DNA from 3 places in the Bradyrhizobium sp. CB1717 genome. Region 1 is predicted to be linked to each of the others. Evidence: predicted binding sites of a transcription regulator. Region 1 holds the regulator's gene; each other region holds the start of a gene.

What was found. Region 1 encodes LexA, which represses DNA repair genes until DNA is damaged. Its sites were predicted from a motif close to TGTTCNNNNTGTGTTCNG; they were not measured.
Region 2: QA649_RS31655 (DNA repair protein) is a predicted target of LexA. The motif match lies at 3,210-3,227, and genes of this name have one in related genera.
Region 3: QA649_RS10910 (PA0069 family radical SAM protein) is a predicted target of LexA. The motif match lies at 4,729-4,746, and genes of this name have one in related genera.

Annotation. Positions count from the first base shown of each region.
Region 1 covers NZ_CP121666.1:4,725,461-4,732,343, reverse strand. The annotation lists gene QA649_RS22550 (alpha-hydroxy acid oxidase) at 1-1,054, shown strand, start outside; gene QA649_RS22545 (HAD family phosphatase) at 1,068-1,694, shown strand; gene QA649_RS22540 (hypothetical protein) at 1,840-2,034, shown strand; gene glp (gephyrin-like molybdotransferase Glp) at 2,264-3,475, shown strand; gene lexA (transcriptional repressor LexA) at 3,652-4,353, shown strand; gene QA649_RS22525 (hypothetical protein) at 4,640-4,843, shown strand; gene QA649_RS22520 (hypothetical protein) at 5,038-5,469, shown strand; gene QA649_RS22515 (GAF domain-containing protein) at 5,692-6,633, shown strand; gene QA649_RS22510 (ComEC/Rec2 family competence protein) at 6,643-6,883, opposite strand, start outside.
Region 2 covers NZ_CP121666.1:6,756,959-6,763,841, forward strand. The annotation lists gene QA649_RS31645 (error-prone DNA polymerase) at 1-850, opposite strand, end outside; gene QA649_RS31650 (DNA polymerase Y family protein) at 847-2,442, opposite strand; gene QA649_RS31655 (DNA repair protein) at 2,339-3,145, opposite strand; gene QA649_RS31660 (putative DNA modification/repair radical SAM protein) at 3,307-4,542, shown strand; gene QA649_RS31665 (UdgX family uracil-DNA binding protein) at 4,542-5,984, shown strand; gene QA649_RS31670 (inorganic phosphate transporter) at 6,081-6,883, shown strand, end outside.
Region 3 covers NZ_CP121666.1:2,298,473-2,305,355, reverse strand. The annotation lists gene QA649_RS10930 (uracil-DNA glycosylase) at 1-390, shown strand, start outside; gene QA649_RS10925 (glycosyltransferase family 39 protein) at 515-2,023, opposite strand; gene QA649_RS10920 (ribonuclease HII) at 2,123-2,971, opposite strand; gene QA649_RS10915 (VOC family protein) at 3,049-3,504, opposite strand; gene QA649_RS10910 (PA0069 family radical SAM protein) at 3,544-4,707, opposite strand; gene QA649_RS10905 (phosphoketolase family protein) at 4,918-6,883, shown strand, end outside.

The DNA of each region.
Region 1 (6,883 bases):
ATTCATCCGGAAGGCGCGCGCCAACCTCAACCAGAATGCCTGGGACTACATCGTCGGCGCCGCCGAGACCGAGACCACGATGCGCCGCAATCGGATGGCGCTGGACGAGATCGCCTTCCGTCCCCGCGTGCTGCGCGACGTCCGCAAGGTCGATGGAAGCGTCGAGCAGTTCGGCCGCAGGATGCGCCTGCCGGTGGTGCTGGCCCCGGTCGGCGCGCTCGAGATATTTGACCCGGATGGGGCCGCGAGCGTCGCGCGCGCTGCCGGCACTTTCGGTGCGGCGCATATGCTGAGCTCGGTGTCCGAACCCGGCCTGGAGCAGACCGCCGAGGCTGCCCCCGACGCGCTGCGTCTCTACCAGCTCTATGTGCGCGGCGATGACGCCTTCGTCGCCGACGTCGTCAGCCGGGCCGAGAAGAACGGCTACGCGGCCTTCTGCCTGACCGTGGACACCGCCCATTACAGCCGTCGCGAACGTGACATCGCCAAGCGCTACGTTCGCGAAAGCCGCCTGCGCGCCACCGGCGGCGACTACCAGAAGGGACTGGAGTGGCGGACGGTGAAGATGATCAAGGACACGTTCAAGATCCCTCTGATCCTGAAGGGTATCGCCACCGCCGAGGATGCGCAGATCGCGCTCGATCACGGCGTCGAGTGGATCTACGTCTCCAACCATGGCGGACGCCAGCTCGACCACGGCCGCGGCGCCATGCATGTGCTGCCTGAAATCGTCGACGCCGTGAAAGGCCGCGCCAAGATCATGGTCGATGGCGGCTTCTGCCGCGGCACCGACATCGTCAAGGCGCTTGCGGCGGGCGCCGACCTCGTCGGCATCGGCCGGCTGCAATGCTGGGCCCTGGCCGCGGCCGGCGAAGCCGGCGTGGCGCGAATGCTGGAACTGCTGGAAGACGAGGTGCTGCGCTGCCTCGGCCTTTTGGGCGCCACCTCATTCGCCGAGGTTGGCAAGTCCTGCCTGCATCCGGCCGTCGCGACCAATGCGCCGAGCGTGTTCAGCGCGTTCCCGCTGTTCGACCACGATCCGTACCGATACTGAGGAAAGGAAGTAGGTGACCCCGCTCTCTCCCGGCAGCGCAGACGCGCTTCTGTTCGATCTCGGACGCGTGGTGCTCGACATCGATTTCTCCAGGGCGATCGCCTGCTGGGCGGGACACGCCGGCTGCAAGCCCGAAGCCATTGTCGCGCGCTATGTGCGCGACAGCGAAGCCTATCGGCTGCACGAGGTCGGCAAGATCAGCGACGCGGACTATTTCGCCTCGCTGCGCTCATCACTCGGGATCGCGATTTCCGACGCGCAGTTCCTGGAGGGCTGGAACGCGATCTTCGCCGGCGAGATGCCCGACATTGCGGAATTGTTGCCGCGTGCGGCCAGGCAGATGCCGCTCTACGCCTTCTCGAACACCAACCGGCCGCATGTCGACCATTTCTCGAAGGAATATGCCAGCCTGCTCGGCCATTTCCGCGAGCTCTACCTGTCGTCCAGCATCGGCCTGCGTAAACCGGACGCGGAGGCTTTCGACCATGTCGTGGCGGCAATCGGCGTGCCAGCGAGCCGCATCGTCTTCTTCGACGACCTCGCAGAAAACATCGAGGGGGCGCGGGCGCGCGGATTGACCGCGGTGCATGTGACCTCGCCCCGTGACGTCGGCGATGCGCTGAAAAAGCTCGGGATTTGACGGAACCGCCCCCGGTTCCCCGGAACTCGTTTGCCCGAAATGAGGAACCAAATCACTTTGTGCATTTTTGTACAGAGTTCCGGGAACGGAATCGGCCCTTCCGGACTCTTCAGTCGGTTGGAACTTCTACATTGGACCGATCGACGTGCTGGGCAAATCCTACCTCACCAAGCAAGCCTCTCTCCTGCTCGAGTTCGCAAGAACCACCTCGGACTCCGACCTATCCGCCAAGTTGATCAGCAAGGCCGCCGACCTGAAATCCCAGGCCGACCCGCTGCCCGACAAGGACCAGGGCCCCAAAGCGCCGGACGTCAGTCCGGACGAGCCGGCAGGGAGTTGACCGATGCTGGCCGTGGCGCTCGTTCTTCTCGTGCTTGCCATGGCCGTCCTCGTGCCGGTCTGCCTCGCCTTCCGGATCATGCCGCGGCGGATTTGAGGTCTCTCTTCACCACAGAGCGGATGATGCAGGTTGAATGATCCTGCGTCTCGCCTGTTTTGCCTCTGCGCCCGCACTCGGCTAAAACTCTGGCCGCCGATTTGCCGAACGTGCTCAGCAGGAGTTTTCACCCGTGGCCTTGATGCCGGTATCCGATGCGCTTGCCGCAGTGCTTGCCGGCGCGGAGCCGCTGCCTGAGGAGACGGTCTCCCTCGCCCAAGCCTTTCACCGCGTGCTCGCGCGCGACATCGCGGCGCGGCGGACGCAGCCGCCGGAGGCGATGTCGGCAATGGATGGCTATGCCGTGCGCGCGGCCGATGCGGCGACGATCGATTCCCAACTGACGGTGATCGGCGAGGTCGCGGCGGGGCGGCCGTTTGCCGGGTTGGTCGGCGCCGGCGAAGCGGTCCGCATATTCACTGGCGGCGTCGTTCCCGCCGGCGCGGATGCGATCGTGATCCAGGAGGATACGGCCGCGGACGGCAAGCGCATCACGATCAAGGAAGCAGCGATTCCCGGACGGCACATCCGGCGCGCCGGGATCGACTTTGCCGAGGGCGACGTGCTGCTGCGCAAGGGAACCCGGCTCACCGAGCGCGATCTCGCACTCGCCGCCGGGATGAATCATCCGCATTTGCCCGTGCAACGCCGTCCGAAGGTCGCGATCCTTGCCACCGGCGACGAGCTGGTGATGCCCGGCGCAACGCCCGGCCCCGGCCAGATCGTCTACTCCAACGGCTACGCCCTCCACGCACTCGCCCGCCAGGAGGGCGCCGATACCGTCGATCTCGGGGTTGCCGCCGATACGCTGGAGGCCACCACCGCCGGGATCCGCCGGGCCCGCGAGAGCGGCGCCGACATCCTGATCACGACCGGCGGCGCCTCGGTCGGCGACCACGATCTGGTCCAGCAGGCGCTCAAGGCCGAGGGCATCGCGATGTCGTTCTGGAAGATCGCGATGCGGCCGGGCAAGCCGATGATGCACGGCCGGCTCGACGCGATGCGCGTCATCGGCCTGCCCGGCAATCCCGTGTCATCCTACGTCTGCGCTTTCCTGTTCATGGTGCCGTTGATTCGCGCGCTGTCGGGCCGCACCGTGATTCATCATCGCCGCGAGCGCGCCGTGCTCGGCCGCGACCTCAATGCCAACGACCAGCGCGAGGATTATCTTCGCACGCGCCTGGAGCGGCGCGACGACGGCACGCTGATCGCCCTTCCGGTCAATCATCAGGATTCCTCGCTGCTTGCGAATCTCGCTGCAGCACAGGCACTTCTCGTGCGCGCGCCGTTCGCGCCCAAGGCCGAAGCCGGCACGCAATGCGAGGTGCTGCTGCTGCCCGTATGAACGCTATCACCACACGCGTTCCGCGAACTTTGTCGCGTTCACGGTAAATTAAGCAGTTGCGGAACATGTATCGAACATATAGTGTCCGTTCATGATTTGTTTCGAGCATGCAGCGGCTTATCGCTGAACTGAGCGTCTCGGAATCGAACGACATCAACCGGGGGATTTTGGTCGAGATGTTAACGCGCAAACAATACGAGCTCCTGCGGTTCATCAGCGAGCGACTGAAGGAAAGCGGCGTGCCGCCATCCTTCGACGAGATGAAGGACGCGCTCGATCTGCGCTCGAAATCGGGCATCCATCGCCTGATCACCGCGCTCGAGGAGCGCGGCTTCATCCGCCGCCTGCCCAACCGCGCCCGCGCGATCGAGGTCATCAAGCTGCCCGAGCTCCAGGCGGCTGCCGGCAACCGCCGCGGTTTCACGCCGAGCGTCATCGAAGGCAATCTCGGCAAGGTGCGCACGACCTCCAGCCCGCCGGCTGACGAGGGTGAGCGTCCCGTCGCCGTGCCCGTCATGGGCCGCATCGCGGCCGGCACGCCGATCGAGGCGCTGCAGACCCGCAGCCACACCATCAGCGTACCGCCCGACATGCTCGGCTCCGGCGAGCACTACGCGCTCGAGGTGCGCGGCGATTCGATGGTGGAAGCCGGTATCCTCGACGGCGACATGGCGCTGATCCAGCGCAACGAGAGCGCCGACACCGGTGACATCGTGGTGGCGCTGATCGACGACGAGGAAGCAACGCTGAAGCGCTTCCGCCGCCGCGGCGCATCGATCGCGCTCGAGCCCGCCAACGCCGCCTACGAGGTCCGCATCCTGCCGCCCAACCGGGTGAAGATTCAGGGCAAGCTGATCGGCCTGTACCGGAAGTACTGAAGCATGATCCGGAAAAGTGCACAGCGGTTTTCCGAAAAGATCATGCTCAAACAATAACCTAAAGCGCGATGACGATTCATCCCAATCTCATCGCGCTTTAGGTGCATCCTGCGGCGCCAGTTGGCGACCGCGCCTGAACGATTGGAGCGGACAATTGTCCGCTCCGGCTGGATAGTCTTTCTGGTTCTGCACAGATTATCCGGCCACTTCCCCCGCGCTAGATCCTCGGCACGCCGCGCAAAGCACGCATCGCTTTACGGGCCTTTGAGAAACCGAGGAGACAACCATGCGCGAGATCGTCTTGAGCACTGTCACGATGGCGCTGATCGTAACCTCAGTATCACCGGCTGTCGCCGCACGATCGCATCATGTCCGCAAGACGACGCCAGCGACGACGCGCGAGCAATTCCGCAGCGCACGCGACGCCGTTGCACTGCCGTCGCAACCGGCCTGGCCGTATTCGGGCTGGTCGGCACCTGCTGGCCGTTGACGAAGAAGCACGCCGAATGCACGGGACCGGGCTTTGTTCCTCGTGCATCTGAAAAAGATATTGTGATGGCGGCGTGCGGATCCAAGCCGCAGATTTGCCCACAACCAAGCAGACCGTTGTATGCTTCCACTCTGATAGAGGCGTGCGCCTCGACAAGAGGCGCGGGTCGCTATCTTCGAATGAGGAGCACCCCGATGTGTGACTACAGCCTGCACGCCGTCGCGACGCGTCCTGCCGAAGTCGGCGAGACGATCGTCACGACAACCTTCCGCGGCACTTCCACACGCGGCTTCGCCTCCGAAGCCGACATGTCCGTCGCGGTATGCCTGCTGCCGGGAACGGAGCTCGCCTTCGCCGACAACGTCCGTTACGACAATCGCTGGATCTGGACGCGCACCATCAACTCGCGCGTCGGCAAGTTCGGCAAGATCGACCCGCACATTCCAGATCGCCATCACGATGCGATCGAATTTCCCGACGGCAAATACGTGCTGGTGACTCAGCTCGTCGAAGGCCAGCGCGCAACCGTGCTGCAATTGCCGGTGACCCAGCCACTCGGCGAGCGCGAGCACAAGCCGCAGACCATCGCCGACAGGCCGACGATCACACGCCTGCCGATCGGCTGATCGTAGCTGCCCCGGCTCGCGGGTCGGGCCATGATTGAAATCGCCATCGCCGGCCGTGGCCGGCGACGTGGTGTGGTTTGCATCTTCGAAAATACCTTCGCCAGGTCACCGCCGCTCTTCTCCGTCGCACGAAGTTTGCGCTGCCCTGCCTGAATTTTGAACGTCCGTTCCGCGGGCAAATGGCCGATGCTGCCAAAAGGCTTGAGGCGGCGGACACGTTCGATGAAAACCTTCATTCGCGTCGTTGAACTCTGGGTGCCCGACCGGACGCGCATGCGGCTGGAATTCGGCGGCGGCCTCTACGGCGAAGGGCTGTCCGCGTTCAAGGCCGCAAGTGAAGAGCTGCGCTTCGGTCGGGATGAGGGGCTTCCGGGCAGGGCCTGGGCTTCCGGCCATCCCGTCATCCTCACCAAATTCGCCAACTCCTATTTCAAACGGACCGACCAGGCCCTCGCCGCGGGCCTGACTTGCGGCGTGGCCGTGCCGGTATTTTCAGGCGAATTCCTGCAAGCCGTGATGGTCCTGTTTTGCGGCGATGACGACGCGCATGTCGGCGCGATCGAGCTCTGGCACAATGATCCCGATACCTCCCACGAGATGGGACTAGTCGACGGCTACTATGGCACCGCCGACATGTTCGAGTTCAACTCGCGGCACACCCGCTTTCCGCGCGGCTTCGGCCTGCCCGGACGCACCTGGAAGGCCGGCCTGCCGCTGATCATCAAGGACCTGCACAACGCCAAGAGCTTTCTGCGCTGGGAAGACGCCGCCGAGGTCGGGATCAATCTCGGCGTCGGCGTGCCCTACCGTACCGGCACCGACCAGACCTGGGTGCTCACCTTCCTGTCCGCGCAGGCCACGCCGATTGCGCGGCGCTTCGAGATCTGGATGCCAGATGAGACCCGCTCAGCACTGGTCTTCCGCGCCGGGGATTGCAGCGCCCAGACCGATCTGGTCGCGCTCTATGCGGACAAGTCAATCACCAGGGGCGACGGCAGCATCGGCGGCGCCTGGGCCACCGGGATGCCTGCGCTCAACGATGATCTCGCGCATGACAAATCGATCGCTGCAGCCGAAGCCCGTACGTCCGGGCTAAGCCAGATGGTTGCCTTGCCGGTGATCGGGACCGCCGGGCTCGAGGCCGTGCTGGCCTGGTACCTGTAGCCCGCCTCCTCAATCCTCAGCCTGCATGTCCGCCTCGGACGGTGTCGCATCCCGGGTACGAGGCGCCGCCGCGGGCGGCGCAAGGCTCGCACCGAAATCACCCTCGCCGGCAGTCGCCGGCGCCCACGGGCGGTCTGCGCCTCTTGCTTTGACCGTCTGCACCGCAAAGCCGTCGCCCCGCCGTGTCAGCGCCAATGCGCCCTGCGCGGCAAGGCGCTGCCGGTCTACCACCATCGCCGCGCAATCCGGC
Region 2 (6,883 bases), 2.0 Mb from region 1:
CGGTCTTGCCCGGCGGCACCGGCTCGTCCGGGTACTGGTATTTGAGCTGGTCGAGCGAGAAGTCGATTGCGTTCGCAAAGCGCATGGTCTCCGCGATGGCGTCGGGAAAATCGCGGAACAGCCGCGACATCTCGCGTGGCGTTTTCAAAAATCGCTCGGCATTGGCCTCGAGCTTCCGCCCGACCGCCTCGATCGTGGTCTTCTCCCGGATGCAGGTCAGCACGTCCTGCAGCGGACGGCGGCCGGGATCGTGATAGAGCACCTCGTTGGTCGCGAGCAGCGGCACCTTTGCTTTGGCCGCCAGATCGTCGAGCCGCGAGAGGCGCCGCCGGTCGTCACCGCGATAGATCAGGCTCGCCGCCAGCCACACGCCCTCGGCGCGGGTGTCTTTAAGTTTTGCGAGGATATCCAAAGCCTGCGCCGGCTCGAAACGATGGGGCAGCGCCAACACCAGGAGCTGGCCTTGCGAAAACTCCAGGAGATCGGCAAACCTCAGATGACACTCGCCCTTCTCGATCCGCGTGATGTCGTCGCCGCGCTTGCCCCGGGTCAGGAGCTGACACAGCCGGCCATAGGCCGCACGATCGCGCGGATAGACCAGGATGTCGGGCGTACCGTCGATGAAGACGATGCGGGCGCCGATCAAAAGCTTCGGCTTGTGCAGCACCTTGTCATTGTCGAGTTCCTTGTAGGCCCGCACCACACCGGCGAGCGTGTTGTGATCGGCAATGCCGATCGCGGGGAGGCCCAGAATGCTCGCCTGATGCACATAGGCGCGCGGATCCGAGCCGCCGCGCAGGAAGGAGAAATTCGTGGTGATGCCGATCTCGGCATAGGCGGGCGTATTCATGCGAAGAGACCGTGAACATACCAGCCGGGAGACGCGGGCTTGCCGTCGCCGTCGAATACCTCCCCCTCGTAGAGACCGTCGCGAAAGATCCAGAAGCGCAGGCCCTCGGCATCCTCGATGCGGAAATAGTCCCGCGTCAGCTGCTTGCCGTCCTGCCGCCACCATTCCATGGCGATGCGCTCGGGCCCTTCCACCCGCACCACCGCGTGCAGCGCACGGCGCCAGGTGAATTGATGCGGCGGGCCATCAGGCACGGTCGCGAACGGCACCTTGATCGGCTCCGGCTTGTCGAACAACCGCAACGGGCGCAGCGGCGGCTCGCTCTCGGTGCGAACAGGCCATTCGGCCTGCATGGCAGACGTGAGATGATGCTGCGCAGGCGCGGCCAGCACCGCGCTTTCGGGGATATGGGTGTCCTGCGGCAGGTGCACGACGACGCGTTTTCCCCCGATGCGCGCGGCGATGCGGTCGATCAAAGCGGCGAGCTCGTCATTGTCGTGGACATGGGCGTCGAGGTCGCGCTGCTCCTGCACAACGATCTCGGTGCGGCTCGCCGACAGCCGCACCATGTCGAAGCCGAAACCGGGATCGAGCGGATCGGCGAGCGCATCGAGGCGCTCGCGGAACAGGCGGTCGACCACCGCGCTACGCGTCACGGGACGCCCGGTCTCGACCATGATCGCGCGCACCACGCCGTCGGTGCGGAAGAAGGCGGCTTCCAGCCGCCGCGCGCCCTTGCCCTGCTTCTCCATGGACGCGATCAACGTGTCCGCAAGCCGCGACAGCGTCATCGCAATCATCGTGTCGGTCGCGATCGGCTCGGCAAAGCGCTTCTCGACGATGTAGTCGGGCAGCGGCTTGCGCGGATTGATCGGCGCATCGCCCTGCCCCAGCGCATGCGCGAGCAGGGTCGAAAACCGCGCACCGAACCGTGCCGTGATCTCGGAGGGGTTGCGCGAGGCGACATCGCCGATGGTCTTCAGCCCGGCGCGGCGCAGGCCGGTGGCGATGGCCTCGCCCGCGCCGAGCGCTGAGACTGGAAATGGACTGATCGCCTCCGCCTCCCCGCCATCGGCCACGATGGTGCCTGTCGCCTGCCGCGTCAGCGTGCGCGCGCAGACCGACGTGCCGGCGATCGCCGCGCTGACGGCAAAGCCCTGACGTGCGAGGGCGCGAACCAGCGTCTGCAACAGGGCCGCCTCGCCGCCGAACAGATGCGCGCAACCGGTGATATCGAGAAACAGCCCGTGCGGCGGATCGAGCGCCACCAGCGGCGTGAAGCGGTCGCACCAGTCGGCGATGTCGCTGAGCGTCTTGGCATCGGCCACGACATCGGCGTCGAACACTTTCAGATCCGGACACATCGCCCGCGCATTGGCCAGGGGCTGGCCGATGTACAGGCCGAGACGCTCGGCGGTTTCGTCGACCGCATGGATCACCAGCGCATTGTTCTCCTTGATGACGACAATGCTCGGCTCATGATTGGCCTTACCCAGCCCGGCGTTGTTGAAGAACCGCTGAATCCGGTCGATGGGCAAGCGCGGCAGCCACAGGCTGAGAATACGTCGAGGGTTCACTGAACTGGCACTCATCACAATTCCATTCCATGATCCACCGGCCGCACGGGCCATGACGATTGCGCAAGAGCTCGGCATCGAAGCGCGGCGCGCCCCAGGCGCTCCAAGGCGCCGCAGGCATTGAAGCTGAGCCCGGCGGCGAATGCGCCGCGCGCAGCATCCATCGCGTCTCCGCGGTCGAAGGCAGCGGCTGCGCGGCCATGCGCAGCATCAGACCGGTGACGCCCGAGCCTTGCGCAGCCAGCGTCAGCTTGCGGCTCGCCACGAGATCGAACTGCCTGACATCGCCCCAGAGCTCGAGCACGACGGCGCCGAGCGCATCGCAGGCGAGCGCATCGGCCGAGGTGCGCAGCGCGCTCTCGACATCGGCGGCGCGCACCATCACCACGCGGCGCGGATCGAGGCCGAGCTCGGATAGCCCGCTCATCGACAGCGCGCCGGTTTCAATCTCCGAAAAATCCTGCCGCACCCACAGCAGCGGCCGGCGCGCCGAGACACGCCCGGCAAGCCCCATGACGAAGCCGGTCGCGGCCGCGCCCTGGCGCCCTTCGCAAAACACCTCATGGATCGCCGCGCGCGCGAGCCCGCCCTTCAACGCGCGATCGATTTCGCCGTGGCCGAGCGCGACGCGGTCTTGCTGATGCACGACCTCCGCCGTCTCGATGCGCTCGATCTGGCCGCGCAAGGTCGCAAGCGCGCTTTTACGGGCGCCGCTCATGCTCGCCGCTCCTCAGGAATTTGATGCCGTGGTCTTCAAAAGAAGAACCAACGGCTGGCTCATTTGTTCATGATATGTTCTAATATAAAGCTAACGGCGGCCGAAGAGTCAATCGAATTGGCGGGCCAGGGATTCATGAGCTGAATCAAAGGGATTCCAGGATGGACGTACAACGCAAGCTGGAGATTCTGGCGGATGCCGCCAAATACGACGCGTCCTGCGCCTCCAGCGGCACCGAGAAGCGGGATTCCAGCGACGGCAAGGGCATGGGCTCGACCGCGCCCGGCATGGGCATCTGCCATTCCTACGCGCCGGACGGACGCTGCATCTCCTTGCTCAAGGTGCTGCTGACCAACGCCTGCAATTACGATTGCCTCTATTGCGTCAACCGCGCCTCCTCCAACGTGCCGCGCGCCCGCTTCACCATCGAGGAGGTGGTCAAGCTGACGCTCGACTTCTACCGGCGCAATTACATCGAGGGCCTGTTCCTCTCTTCCGGCATCATCCGCAGTCCCGACTACACCATGGAGCAGGTGGTCAGCGTCGCGCGAAAGCTGCGCGAGGAGCATCACTTCCGCGGCTATATCCACCTCAAGACCATTCCCGAGGCCGACGACGGCCTGATCGCGGAAGCCGGCAAATATGCCGACCGTCTCTCCATCAATATCGAGATGCCGCAGGAGACGAGCCTTAAGCAATTCGCGCCCGAGAAGGACGTCCGCGCGATCCGCCGCACCATGGGCCGGCTGCGGCTGAAGCTCGACGAAGCCGAGGAAGATCGCAGCGCGAAGACGAAGGCAAAACCGCAGCGCTTCGCGCCGGCAGGACAGAGCACGCAGATGATCGTCGGTGCCGATAGCGCCTCCGATCACACCATTCTCCACACCAGCGCCAATCTCTACAGCTCATACAAATTGAGGCGCGTCTACTACTCCGCCTTCAGCCCGATCCCCGACGCGAGCCGCGCGCTGCCTCTGGTGCAGCCACCGCTGCTGCGCGAGCACCGGCTCTACCAGGCCGACTGGCTGATGCGGTTCTACGGTTTTGACGTCGGCGAGATCGTCGACGACAGCGCCATGCTGCCGCTGGACATCGATCCAAAACTCGCCTGGGCGCTGCGCCATCGCGATCGCTTCCCGCTCGACGTCAACCGCGCCAGCCGCGAGGAGCTGCTGCGCGTGCCGGGCTTCGGCACCAAGGCCGTAGAGCGTATCATCGCGGCACGGCGCACCACCACCATCCGCCTCGCCGATCTCGCGCGGCTGCATGTGCCCCGCACCAAGGCGCTGCCCTTCATCGTCCTCAGCGATCACCGTCCGTCACCGCATCGGCTCGACGCTGCCGGGCTGATCGAGCGGTTCAAGCCGAAAGCAACGCAACTGGGATTTGGCTTCTGATGCAGTACATCACCCTCGACACCGAAACCGATTTCGACGGCTGGCGCCAAGCCGCGCGTACGCTCGTGCTTCATCATGTGGAGCCGCGCGATATCACCTGGGCCGTGCGGGGCGGCGAAGCGGAGTTGTTTGCACCGCCCGCGCCGTCTCCGATCCTTGAGGTGAACGACGGCACCTTCAACGTATCGGCAAAATTCGTCGAGCTGGCGAAGGCCGCGATCCTGCATCGCGATCCCCAACGCTTTGCCATCCTCTATCGCGTGCTGTTCCGGCTGAAGGACAACCACGACCTCATCGAGGTCGCCACCGATCCTGACGTCGCGCAGGTCACGGCGATGGCAAGAGCCGTCCATCGCGACGAGCACAAGATGCATGCCTTCGTGCGCTTCCGCGAGATCGGCCGTGAACGCGCAGCACATTACGTCGCCTGGTTCGAACCGGAGCATCACATCGTCGAGCTCGCAGCCCCGTTCTTCGCCAAGCGCTTTGCCGACATGCCCTGGTCGATCCTGACGCCAAATCTTTGCGCGCATTGGGATGGCCACGCGCTCTCATTCACATCAGGTGTCAGCAAGAGCGAAGCGCCCGGCGAAGACCGGCTGGAGGAAACCTGGCGCCCCTATTATGCCAGCATCTTCAATCCGGCCCGGCTCAAGGTGAAGGCGATGCAGGCCGAGATGCCCAAGAAATACTGGAGGAACCTGCCCGAGGCTTCGATCATTAAGCCCTTGATCGAGGACGCCGAGCGCATGACCGGCGCCATGATCGCCAATGCCGCAACCGATCCGCACAAGCCTCAGAAGCGGCCGGAGGCTCCGATGACACGCAAGACTACTGCCGACGATCTCGAAGCGCTCCGCGAGGAAGCCGCCCATTGCCGCGCCTGCCATCTCTACAAGGACGCGACGCAGACCGTGTTCGGCGAGGGCCCGAAGAACGCCAACATCATGCTGGTCGGCGAGCAGCCCGGCGACAAGGAAGACCTCGCCGGCCACCCCTTCGTCGGCCCGGCCGGCCAGATGCTCGATCGTGCGCTGGAGGAGGCCGGCGTCGACCGCAAGAAGGTCTATGTCACCAACGCCGTGAAGCACTTCAAATTCGTGCCGCGCGGAAAGATCCGGCTGCACCAGAAGCCGAATACGCCGGAGATCCGGGCGTGCCGGCAATGGTATGAGCGGGAAGTTTCGGCAATCCAGCCCGATCTCATCGTCGCGATGGGCGCGACCGCCGCGCAGAGCGTGTTCGGCAAGATCACGCCTATCGGCAAGAACCGCGGCCGGCTGATCGACCTTCCCGATGGCCGCAAGGCGCTGGTGACGGTGCACCCGTCCTATCTGCTGCGGCTGCCCGATCCGGAGGCCAAGGTGCTGGAATATCAGCGCTTTGTCGAAGACCTGAAGATCGCCGCCAGCCTGCAGAGGAAATCCGCGCGCGCCGCCTAAATACTGGCGGGAAAACGCTTTTCAACCAGCGCTTGTCATCCAGGCTTCAAATCCATCGCGGACAATACCCTTACCTGAAAGTTAAGGGGCGTCCACATGACCGATGTAGCATTCGACCGCGCGGTAGCTGATCCCGCGCCGATCCAGCCGGCCTCGCGGCCAAATCTCGACAAGGGCTTCAATCCGCTGACGATGATCCTGTTCTTCGGCATCCTCGCCGCGGGCCTGCTGTTCGTCGCCTACAGCATCTATATCGACGTCAACGCGACCGGCACGCGGGTCACGACCTTCCTGCCCTACATCCTGTTGTTCGTCGCGCTGCTGATCGCGCTCGGCTTCGAATTCGTCAACGGCTTCCACGACACCGCCAACGCGGTGGCGACCGTGATCTACACCCATTCGCTGCCGGCCGAAGTCGCCGTGATGTGGTCGGGCTTCTTCAACTTCCTCGGCGTGCTCCTGTCCTCCGGCGCCGTCGCTTTCGGCATCGTCTCGCTGCTGCCGGTCGAGCTGATCCTCCAGGTCGGCTCCAGCGCCGGCTTCGCCATGGTGTTCGCGCTGCTGATCGCGGCGATCCTGTGGAATCTCGGCACCTGGTTCTTCGGCCTGCCCGCCTCCTCCTCGCACACGCTGATCGGCTCGATCATCGGCGTCGGCATCGCCAACGCCGTCATGCGCGGCCGCGACGGCACCTCGGGCGTGGATTGGACCAAGGCCACCGAGATCGGCTACGCGCTGCTGCTGTCGCCGCTGTTCGGCTTCATCTGCGCCGCCGTGCTGCTGCTGCTGCTCAAGTTCATCGTGCGCAACCCGGCCCTGTACTCTGCGCCCGAGGGCAACAAGGCCCCGCCGCTCTGGATCCGCGGGCTGCTGATCGCCACCTGCACCGGCGTCAGCTT
Region 3 (6,883 bases), 2.4 Mb from region 1:
CGCAGCGGCAAGCTGCTCGATCTCATGATCGGGGCGATCGGCCTCAACCGCACCACCGCTTACATCGCCAACGTCATTCCTTGGCGGCCGCCCGGCAACCGCACGCCGACCCCGCAGGAGACACAAATCTGCCTGCCCTTCATCCAGCGCCAGATCGAGCTGGTAAACCCTGACGTGCTGGTGACACTCGGCAATCCTTCGACGCAGACGCTGCTGTCGACGCGCGAGGGCATCATGCGCACCCGCGGGCGCTGGTTCGAGTACGAGACGGGCCAGCGCACCATCCGCGCGCTGCCGACCTTCCATCCGGCCTATCTGCTGCGCTCGCCGTCATACAAGCGGCTGGCCTGGCAGGACCTGCGGGCGATTGCGAAGGTGCTGGCGGGGTAGTGAGGGGCAGAACGCTCTCTCCCCGTCATTGCGAGCGCAGCGAAGCAATCCAGAATCTTTCCGGACAGGGACTCTGGATTGCTTCGTCGCAAGGGCTCCTCGCAATGACGGCGGAGCGAGAGCCTCACGTCCCCTTCGGCCGCACGATGGCCCAGCCGATACGCAGCAGTTGCTGCCGGCCGGTCACGAGCCATTCGAAGGCACGCGGCACTTCCGGCACGATGCCGGGGAACCGCTTGAGAATTTCGGGCGGCGGGGTGCCGGCGGTATCGGCGGCGCGCCAGACCACGACACCGCCGGTCTCGGCGAACTTGGCCTGATTCATCCACGGCGTACGCGCTGGGTCCGCATCGATGAAGAGATGCGGCCGGCCGGAATGCAGCGTGATCAGGCTGGCGAGCTGGGGCTCGCCGGCAACCGCACGCAGGCGATGGTTGGTGCGGCGGGCAAAGCTCTCGTCGAAGAAATCCGAGATCGCCCGCGCCGGCATCGAGGTCGTAATCTCATTGGCGCCAGTCCAGGGCAGAAACAACACGGCGAGCACCACGCCGGCGGCGGGTGCGACGACGGCGGCAGCCCAGACCATGCGCAGCATGCGCGCACGGCGCATCGCGATGAGGTCGCCGGCCGCGACCACCACGGCAAGCCCCGACATGACCAGCACGACACCGGCGCCGCCGACGACGGAATCGAGGCCGAGGAGGCCTGAGATCAGCACCGCGCCGAGCGCCGGCGCCAGCGCGAAGAAATAGACGAAGTTGCGCGCGAGCGGCTCGACCGGCGGCCGGTAGATGATCGGCGCCTCCTCGCCCTTGGCGACGAACAGGCGGGTGTTGAGGAAGGTCAGCGCCGGGATTGCGGCCGCCCCGAGCACGAGCCCGCCGAGTAGCCAGGCCGCGTGGATCGCGCGGGTGCTCAGCTCGGCAAGCTGCGGCAGGGCCGGCAGCACCAGCGTCTCGGCCCGCATCAGCCAGACCGCATAGGGCAGCGCCAGCACGGCGACGACGATAACGGCGAACAGCGGATCGAGCGCGCGCAGCGTCCGGCGGCCGCCCGCGGTCGAGACCGCGAAGACGACGAGCAGGAGCAACAGAAACACCGCAGCAGGCGTTGTCAGCAGCAGCAGGCCCGCCTCGATCGACCAGGCGAACCAGGCATTGCCGCGGCGCTGGCCGATGATTTGCCAGGAATGGAGCAGCAGCAGCGCCCAGAGCGGGCGCGCCAGCACCAGCGGGCCGAAATCGAGCGTGGGCGAGGAGAAGGCCAGCACCGTCATGGTCAGGAGCACGGCGAGCACCGCCTGCTGCGAGCCGACCACGGCGCGGGCGAGATGATAGAGCGCGATGAAGGTCGCGATCTCGCAGAGCTGGGCGAGCACATAGACGCCGAACATGTGGCCGCCGGCGAGGCGGTAGGCGATGTCGGCGAGCCAGACCGGCAAGGGCGGGCCGAGATCGGTACCGACCTGGTATTCCCTGCCGAACGCCAGCAGCGTCGCCAGGGAGCCAGGCGGGCTGCGGTAAAACACCAAGGCCACGAACAGCCACATCGCGGCCTGCAGCAGCACGGCGATCCACACGATCAGCCGCGGCCGGGCGCGAATGAGCTCGATGACCAGGGAGGTAAACCGCATGCAACGTCCGAAAGATGCAGCCAACCCGTCCAGCCGGCCTTATTCGCTCGCATCTGTTTTGATAAAGGGCGCTGCGCGTCGTGGCAACGACCGTCTACGCTAGAGGCCCGCTCGAGCGTTGATTTCGACGCCCGCTTCCACCTGCACCTCCACTTCGGTGACCGAGAACAGGTCCTGCACCGGCTCGACGGTCCAGGGCATGTGCTTGGCGCGGGCGGCGGCGACGGGGGCGAAGAAGCTGCGGTGATGGACGGTGGGGCCGAGCCGGTCGAGGGCGTCGAGGTGCTCGGGGACGGCGTAGCCCTTGTGCTGCTCGAAACCGTAGCCGGGGCAGTCCTGCGCCAGCGCGCACATCAGCCGGTCGCGCGTCACCTTGGCGATGATCGAGGCCGCCGCGATCGACAGCACGATACCGTCGCCGCCGATCACGGCCTCGCAGTCGCAAGTCGTGTCGAGGCGGTCGCGGCCGTCGACGAAGACATGGCGGGGCGCCTCGGGCAGCGCCACCACGGCGCGCTTCAGCGCCCACAGCGAGGCGCGCAGGATGTTGTCGCGGTCGATCCGGGCGCGTGAGGCGACGACCACCGAGACCTGCGCAGTGGCGCAGATCTTGTCGAACAGTCTTTCGCGCTCCTCGGCGGTCAGGCGCTTGGAATCATCGATGCCGCGCGGAATGCGGTCGGGGTCGAGAATCACCGCGGCCGCCACCACGGGTCCCGCCAGCGGCCCGCGACCGGCCTCGTCGCAGCCCGCGATCGGCCAGACGCCACGCTTGATCAGCGCGCGCTCGCGGCGAAAGCTTGGCGGCGCAATCGCGATGATGCCTTTCTTGCCGGCGGGAGCCTTGACGTCGGTAAGCTTGGCGGCCTTGGCAGGCGCTGCCTGCTTCGCAGCACCCTCTTTCGGCGCGCCCTTGGCCGGCTTCCTGGCGGACTTGTCTCGAATCATGGCCGGGATCGTGCGCAAGCGGCCCCGCCGGCGCAACCGGGAACCCCGGATAATTCCCGTTATTCAGGTCGGCCGCCCTACTCCGCCAGATGCACCCGCCGGTCCTCACCGACCTCGATGCCGGGCGCCACCACGGCCTCCCAGACGTGGCCATCGGGATCGGCGAAATAGCCGCGATAGCCGCCATAATCGGTCTCGCACGCAGGCCTCAGCAGCCTTGCGCCCTTGCTGACGGCGAAAGACAGGACTGCATCGACCTCCTCGCGCGTGCGACAGTTCCAGGCGAGCGTGGTGCCGCGGAAGGTCGTTGGTCTCGGCTCATCTGGCAGGGATGCGTCCGCTGCGAGCAGGTCCCAGCGAAACAGCGCGAGCACCGGACCGCCGGTGTCGTAGAACGCGACCGCCTCGCCGGTCGCCCTCAGCCGGCGCGAAAAGCCGAGCGCGTCGTAGAAGGCGATACTGGCGCGGATGTCGCTGACGCCGAGCGTGATGACGGTGAGTCGCGGGATCGGAGCCGGAACTTCCTTGCTCATGGGACGCCTCTTCCACTTTCCCGATCAGAACTTGCCCGGTCAGAACAGGCTGAGCTGCTCGCCGTTCCGCTTCGGCCGCGCAAAGTGATCCGTGGTCAGCTTGGAGCGGCGCTTGTTGAGAGCGAGCCTGTCGCAGGCGATCTCGAAGCGGCGGCCGATGGTCCAGGCCATCGGTCCGGTGCCCTTCATCCGCTCGCCCCATTTCGCGTCGTAGTCGCGGCCGCCGCGCATGTCGCGGATCAGTGTGAAGACGTGGCGATAGCGGTCCGGGTAGTTCGCCATCAGCCATTCGCGGAAGAGATCGCGCACCTCCAGCGGCAACCGCAGCAGCACGTAGGAGGCTTCCTTGACGCCGGCATGAGCGGCGGCATCGAGGATGCGCTCGATCTCGGAATCGTTCAGCGCGGGAATGACAGGCGCGACCATCACGGTGGTGGGAATGCCGGCCTCCGAGAGCTGCTTCAGCGCCTCCAGCCGCTTCGGCGGCGTCGAGGCGCGCGGCTCCATGGTCCTCGCCAGCTTGGGATCGAGCGAGGTCACCGATATCGCGACCTTGGCGAGGTTGCGCTTGGCCATGCGCTGGAGAATGTCGATGTCGCGCACGACCAGCGCCGATTTGGTGACGATGCCGACGGGATGCCCGGTGCGCTCCAGCACCTCCAGAATGCCGCGCATGATTTTGCGCTCGCGCTCGATCGGCTGATAGGGATCGGTGTTGGTGCCGATCGCAATCATCCGCGGCTCGTAGCCGGGGGCGGCGAGCTCCTTCTCCAGCAGCGCCGGCGCCTCGGGCTTCACGAACAGTTTCGACTCGAAGTCGAGCCCCGGCGACAGGCCGAGATAGGCATGGGTCGGCCGCGCGAAGCAATAGACACAGCCATGCTCGCAGCCGCGATAGGGATTGATGGAGCGGTCGAAGCCGATATCGGGGGAGTCGTTGCGGGTGATCACCTTGCGTGAGGCGTCCACCGCCACCGTCGTCTTGAACGGCGGCAAATCCTCAAGGCTCTGCCAGCCGTCGTCGAAGGCGACGCGCGCCTCGGCCTCATAGCGGCCGCTGGCGTTGGACTGGGCACCCCGACCTCGCCTGCGCTGGCGGTCGATGGCGACCGCCAGTTCAGGAAAGTCGGAAGGCGCACCCGCCGGCTCGGAGGGCGCCGTGACCGGCGGGTGCTTGAGAGCAGAAGAAGATGCTGGACTCATGAAACCAAGATAGCACGCCAAAGGAACAAATCAAGAACATAAACAAAAAACCCGAAAACAACCCCATGCACAGTAGAGCTGCCCAAAATTCGCGCGCCCGCCTTTGACCTCACGCAACACCGGCGTCGCGGCCATCCCGTTTCATGAGCGACGGATCGATCACGCCGGAACCGGGTTGGTGACGATCGCTCTGTGAAGGTCGGCAGGAACATGACAATCCAACAAAAAACGGCCGCCGCGAGCGGCGACCTCGATCTCCTCGATCGCTATTGGCGCGCTGCCAACTACCTCTCGGTCGGGCAAATCTACCTGCTCGAAAACCCGCTGCTGCGCGAGCCCCTGCGGCCCGAGCACATCAAGCCGCGTCTGCTCGGCCATTGGGGCACGACACCCGGCTTGAACTTCATCTATGCCCATCTCAACCGCGTCATCCGCGCGCTCGATCTCAACGTTCTCTATGTCTGCGGCCCCGGCCATGGCGGTCCGGGCATGGTCGCCAACACCTATCTCGAAGGCAGCTACAGCGAGATCTATCCTGACATCGCGCGCAATGCGGACGGATTGCGCAAGCTGTTCAGGCAGTTCTCCTTCCCCGGCGGCATTCCGAGCCACGCGGCGCCTGAGACCCCCGGCTCGATCCACGAGGGCGGCGAGCTCGGCTATGCGCTGGTGCACGCCTATGGCGCGGCGTTCGACAATCCTGATTTGGTCGTGGCCTGCGTCGTCGGGGACGGTGAAGCCGAAACCGGTCCGCTCGCGGCGTCCTGGCACTCCAACAAGTTCCTGAGCCCGGCCCATGACGGCGCGGTGCTGCCGATCCTGCATCTCAACGGCTACAAGATCGCGGGCCCGACCGTGCTCGGACGGATGCCCGACAGCGAGATCCGCGATCTGTTCCGCGGCCTCGGCCACGAGCCGCTGTTCGTCGAGGGTGGCGATCCCAAATTGATGCACCAGGCCATGGCGGATGCGCTCGACGTCGCATTCGCCAGCATCCGCTCGATCCAGCAACACGCTCGCGACGGACGCAAGACGGTCGAGCGGCCGCGCTGGCCGATGATCGTGCTGCGCAGCCCGAAGGGATGGACGGGTCCGAAGGAGGTCGACGGCAAGAAGGTCGAAGATTTCTGGCGCGCGCATCAGGTACCCGTTGCGGGCTGCCGCGAGAATCCGGCGCATCTGAAGATCCTTGAAGACTGGATGCGCAGCTACGAGCCGGACAAACTGTTCGACGCGAGCGGCGCGCTCGCCCCCGAACTGCAGGCGCTCGCCCCTGAAGGCAGCCGCCGCATGGGCGCCAATCCGCACGCCAATGGTGGTCTCCTCAAGAAGGAGCTGAATCTGCCCGACTTCCGCAGCTTTGCCGTGGACGTGCCGCAGCCTGGCGGCGTCGTTGGAGAAGCGACGCGCGAGCTCGGCAAATTCCTGCGCGACGTCATTCGCCTGAACGCGCAAGAGCGTAACTTCCGCATCATGGGTCCCGACGAGACCGCGTCAAACCGGCTGGATGCCGTGTTCGACGCGACCGAGCGTGTCTGGATGGAGCCGACCGAACCGTACGACGTGCATCTCGCCCAGGACGGCCGCGTGATGGAGGTGTTGAGCGAGCATCTCTGCCAGGGCTGGCTCGAGGGCTACCTGCTGACCGGACGCCATGGCTTCTTCTCCTGCTACGAGGCCTTCATCCACATCGTGGATTCCATGTTCAACCAGCACGCCAAATGGCTGAAGGTGACGCGTCATCTGCCGTGGCGGCGGCCGATCGCCTCGCTGAACTACCTCTTGACCTCGCATGTCTGGCGCCAGGACCACAACGGCTTCAGCCATCAGGATCCCGGCTTCGTCGATCTCGTCGCCAACAAGAAGGCCGACATCGTCCGCATCTATTTTCCGCCGGATGCCAACACGCTGCTATGGATCGCCGACCATTGCCTGCGCACCTACAACCGCATCAACGTCATCGTCGCCGGCAAGCAGCCGGCGCCGCAATGGCTGTCGATGCAGGAGGCCGCGACGCATTGCGATGCAGGCATCGGCATCTGGACCTGGGCCGGCAACGAGGACACGAACACCGAGCCCGACGTGGTGATGGCCTGCGCCGGCGACGTGCCGACGCTTGAGACGCTCGCCGCCGTCGATCTCCTGCGCAGGGCACTGCCGGAACTGAAGATCCGCG